One region of the Halobacillus rhizosphaerae genome, then DNA from elsewhere that is predicted to be linked to it. Evidence: riboswitches for the same ligand, from Rfam matches in the RefSeq annotation. Region 1 holds a riboswitch; the other holds the start of a gene.
What was found. A riboswitch is a leader RNA that binds a small molecule or an ion and turns the genes downstream of it on or off. The one in region 1 is predicted to bind cobalamin.
Positions count from the first base shown of each region.

Region 2: another riboswitch for cobalamin. It lies ahead of mmgD (citrate synthase); the one in region 1 lies ahead of Q7A53_RS13535 (ribonucleoside-diphosphate reductase subunit alpha).

Region 1 is NZ_JAUTWQ010000011.1:159,582-161,786, reverse strand. It holds gene Q7A53_RS13540 (class I SAM-dependent methyltransferase) at 1-170, opposite strand, end outside; cobalamin riboswitch at 910-1,085, shown strand; gene Q7A53_RS13535 (ribonucleoside-diphosphate reductase subunit alpha) at 1,276-2,205, shown strand, end outside.
Region 2 is NZ_JAUTWQ010000009.1:32,211-34,415, reverse strand. It holds gene Q7A53_RS11385 (SdpI family protein) at 1-111, opposite strand, end outside; cobalamin riboswitch at 375-572, shown strand; gene mmgD (citrate synthase) at 829-1,944, shown strand; gene Q7A53_RS11375 (bifunctional 2-methylcitrate dehydratase/aconitate hydratase) at 2,018-2,205, shown strand, end outside.

The DNA.
Region 1 (2,205 bases):
CAGCCAAGGTCTGCTACATGACTAGAAGTTGAAAGATAGTTTTGTAAAAAAGGTATAATGGTTTTTCTGCTTCCTTTTTCCCACATCTGCTGACTATTCTCATTCCAGTATTCCGCTCTGTCATTCCATTGTTTCTCTACTTCTTTATGCCAGTTATAGGGTTTATTCATTGCGCTTCCTCCCGTTGCCATTCAGCGATTGATTTGTGCTTTATTTTAAGAAAAATCCCTAATGAAAAGTTTCTTTCCCTTCTATTATTTCATAGAAATTATATAGATAGGTAAAGAATTATTTTAAGTAAATCTCACTATTTACAATCATGTAAATCCTGAAGCTGCATTGAAAAAACTTCCTTCATAATAAAATCCCCGGTACAAAAGAGTAATGGTTTCGTTACTGAAAGAGAAGTGAAAGGATTCCGGGAAACATCTCGCTTTCCGTGGGCGTACGGTGTGCCTTCTCAGCCTTTTAGGCTTTCGGGGTCACACACCCTGTACTCTCCTCCCACAGGAGTCTCGACGTTTCCCGGAATCCTTTATAAACATTTGAGGAATGAAACCTCTTCTATTCTTGAATTGAGATGACAGAGAACAAAAAGTTTCCAGTCTCTAATCAATACATCCACCGTTTAGGGTTTTGCTAAGAGACTGATCATGATGGTTCCATAAACTATCATGGTAAGGGGGAAGTTTATGAAATGATTTATTCAATTATAAGCTCGATTAATGGCAAAAAATCTGCATAACACTTTCCATTTTTACTAACACAAAAAGGTTTGAACCCGCACCAGAGAGAACTATCACTCCCCTTCACCCTCATTCTGAATAAATTAAATGTTGCGTAAGTCATCAAACTTCGATATGATTAAAACACAAGATAAGCTAAATTAAAATAAAAAACATACTACATATAGTGTTTACGAATAAAAGATGCCACAAGGCTTAATAGGGAATCCGGTAGAATCCGGAGCTGCCCCCGCAACTGTAACCGCTCGCGAAATGGATCATCCACTGTGCCCAGGCACGGGAAGGACCAAAGTAGAATCGAGCGTCAGCCAGGAGACCTGTCTTTGTACGTGAAAGTTTCAACTTCTTCGGGGATTGAGAAGATGAAGCGATGGAATAAAGGCAGGTTTCATTCTTCTGAAGCTTCTTTATTTCATGGTTTCATCCGCTCAATTTATATTTGAGCGGTTTTTTTATGTTTAATTATTCAGTGCTGACCGAAAAAAGGAAACTCTTCTTTTTTTCAGGGCAGCCGTGAAGGAGTGATTGGATGAGTATAACCACAAGCACTGTTTGGGAAGATTGGCTGCTTCAACAGCAAGAACATTTCCCGTCGCTTAGAATAAATCAATGGATCACTAAGCTCCATACGCTTGGACTTGAAAAGCTGGACAAGTCTGCACAAGCAAACACATTAATATTGGAATGCCTGGCAGAAATGGATGAAACAGAGCCTGATTGGACTTTCCTCGCCAGCCGGATTCATCTGAAAGAAATGTATGAGCAATCGGTTCATAACCGCGATGCAAACAAAGCATACCAGGGACTGCACTCCCTCATTCTATTATTAATAGAGGAAGGGATTTATTCTCCTGAAACGCTTAAGCATTATTGTAAAGAAGATATCGATAATCTCGAAGCGGCAATCGTTCCAGAACGAGATAACTTATTTACTTATATAGGATTAAAAACTCTGGATGACCGTTATTTAGCACGTTCTAAAGACGGAAGAATCTTGGAACTTCCTCAGGAAAGATTTATGATCATCGCAATGACCTTGATGGCCCATGAGCCAAAGAACAAAAGAATCGATTTGGTTAAAGAGAGCTACTGGGCTCTCAGTCATTTATACATGACCGCAGCTACTCCGACTCTGGCTAATGCAGGCAAACAATACGGACAATTAAGTTCCTGTTTCATTGATACCGTCGACGACAGTTTACAATCCATTTACGACAGCAACACTGATATCGCTAACTTAAGTAAAAATGGCGGCGGCATTGGTGTTTACTTAGGGAAAATTCGCAGCCGCGGCAGCGATATCCAAGGATTTAAAGGAGTGTCGTCGGGGGTTTTACCTTGGATGAAGCAGTTGAATAATACGGCTGTCAGCGTTGATCAGCTTGGACAACGGCAAGGGGCTGTTGCCGTTTATTTAGATGTTTGGCATAAGGATATCTTCCCTTTTCTGGACAGCCGG
Region 2 (2,205 bases), on a different contig from region 1:
CATTTTCCGGCTGTGGTTTTGAGCAAACTCCCAGTTATCTTGATTTTTTGTAGACAATGGAGTTCTGTAGCCATACCAGTTATTCATTTCTTTAGGGGGTCTTACGTGCATGAAAAATCCTGCCGTCAGAAATAGCCATCCACATACAAAAAGCACAGGAATATCACTTCCTACTCAATCGGTTTGTTAGAAATATCAAACACACAACAATTGTATAATATTTACATCTGTTTCTTCAAATAAGGAACTAGAACAGCTAAGGTACAATCTTTTTTCTTCATCACCCCGTTTATATTGATAGGTATCCCCCAACACCCTTTAAGGAAATTATTGTTTATTTTCGGAATTTTTGTTACATTGATAAAGTCAAAACTAAATACGCTTTAGACTGAGGTGCAATTAAGTTGGTTCAATGCTTATTTGCTTAAAAGGGAAATCGGTATAAATCCGATGCTGTCCCGCAACTGTATTTGTGAACAAACTGGAATAACCACTGTTCTCCGTTGAGAATGGGAAGGATCCAGGGAGTAATGATCATAAGCCAGGAGACCTGCCTAAGTCAGCCAACATCAATACCTACGAGGATAGGAGGTGTTAAGTGCGAGTGAAAAGCATGGACAGACGTTTACAATCTATACCTGATTAATCCATGCTCGAACAATATTGCTGTGCTCTTAACTTAACAACTTTCTTAGGAAGTTGTTTTTTTATTGTCTGCATTTCCATCACTATTTTCCTTGAAGAAAATTCACCAAATGCCACGGGTACATCAAGGAATAATTAAAACTTTTTTGAAAGCGTTTACTTTAGAGTGAGAGGGGATTTTCTATGTTAGAAAAAACGACCTATACACCGGGATTAGACGGAATCATTGCCACAGAAACAAAGCTGTCTTATTTAGACGTGGACGCGGAAGAAATCGTCCTCCGCGGCTATGAGCTCATTGAGCTGGCAAAGAATAAAAAATACCTGGATTTAGTCCAGCTTTTACTCCACGGCACGCTTCCAAATGACGAACAACGCTCTTCTCTTGAGCTGGAAATCAAGAAAGATTATGACCTGCCAGCAGAATTATTTTCCTTATTTAACAAGCTGCCTAAAGAAACTCACCCGATGGATGCTTTACGAACAGGGATATCCGCACTCTCAGGATACGAAAAAAATCTAGACGAACGCCGCGAAATTGAAATTAACAAAACCGCCCTCAAATTACTGGCACAGATTCCAAACATCGTGGCGAATAGCTATCATATCCTTCGTGATGAAGCTGTCGTCGAACCAAAACAAGAACTGCCTTATAGTACAAATTTCTTGTACATGATCACAGGCAAAGAGCCAACACAAGCTGAAGCGGACTATTTTGATCAATCTTTAATGGTCTATAGTGAACATGAAATGCCGAACTCCACCTTTACAGCCCGCGTCATTGCTTCGACTAACGCAGACATCTATGGCGCACTCACTGGAGCCGTCTCTTCATTGAAAGGCAACCTCCACGGTGGAGCGAATGAAGCTGTCATGCACATGCTTTTGGAAGGAGAAACAATCGATGGATTCAGGCACCTTCTTTATGAAAAACTTAACAATAAAGAAAAAGTCATGGGCTTTGGCCATCGCGTGTACATGAAGAAGATGGATCCTAGAGCGGCTCTAATGAAAGAAGCGTTACGTGAACTATCTGCAGATAGAAAATGCGAGAAACTATTTGAAATGTGCGAAGCAGGAGAACAGCTGATGAAAGAAGAAAAGAGTCTATACCCTAATTTGGATTACTATGCAGCACCCGTCTACTATCTGCTAGGGATTCCAATAGATTTATATACGCCTATATTCTTTGCCGCCCGTACACTTGGGTTATGCGCTCATGTATCTGAACAATACGCCAACAACAAATTGTTCAGACCAAGAGTTCTCTATACGGGACCACGCGGTCTGCACCCTTAATAGCGAGCTGCCGGAGAGGTTCCTGCCTTCTCTTTTAAAAAACATTACCTATTGAAAAAGGTGGAGATAACGTATGACAGAAGTGAAAGTTAATACATCACAAACGACTGATCAAGTAATGGAGCGAATCGCAGAATACGCAGTTTATGGAAAGATTACAAGCAGCGAAGCTTTAGAAACCGCTCAATACGTTTTGATGGATACGTTAGGATGCGGGTTTCTTGCCTTGCGGTATCCGGAATGTACAAAGCACTTAGGACC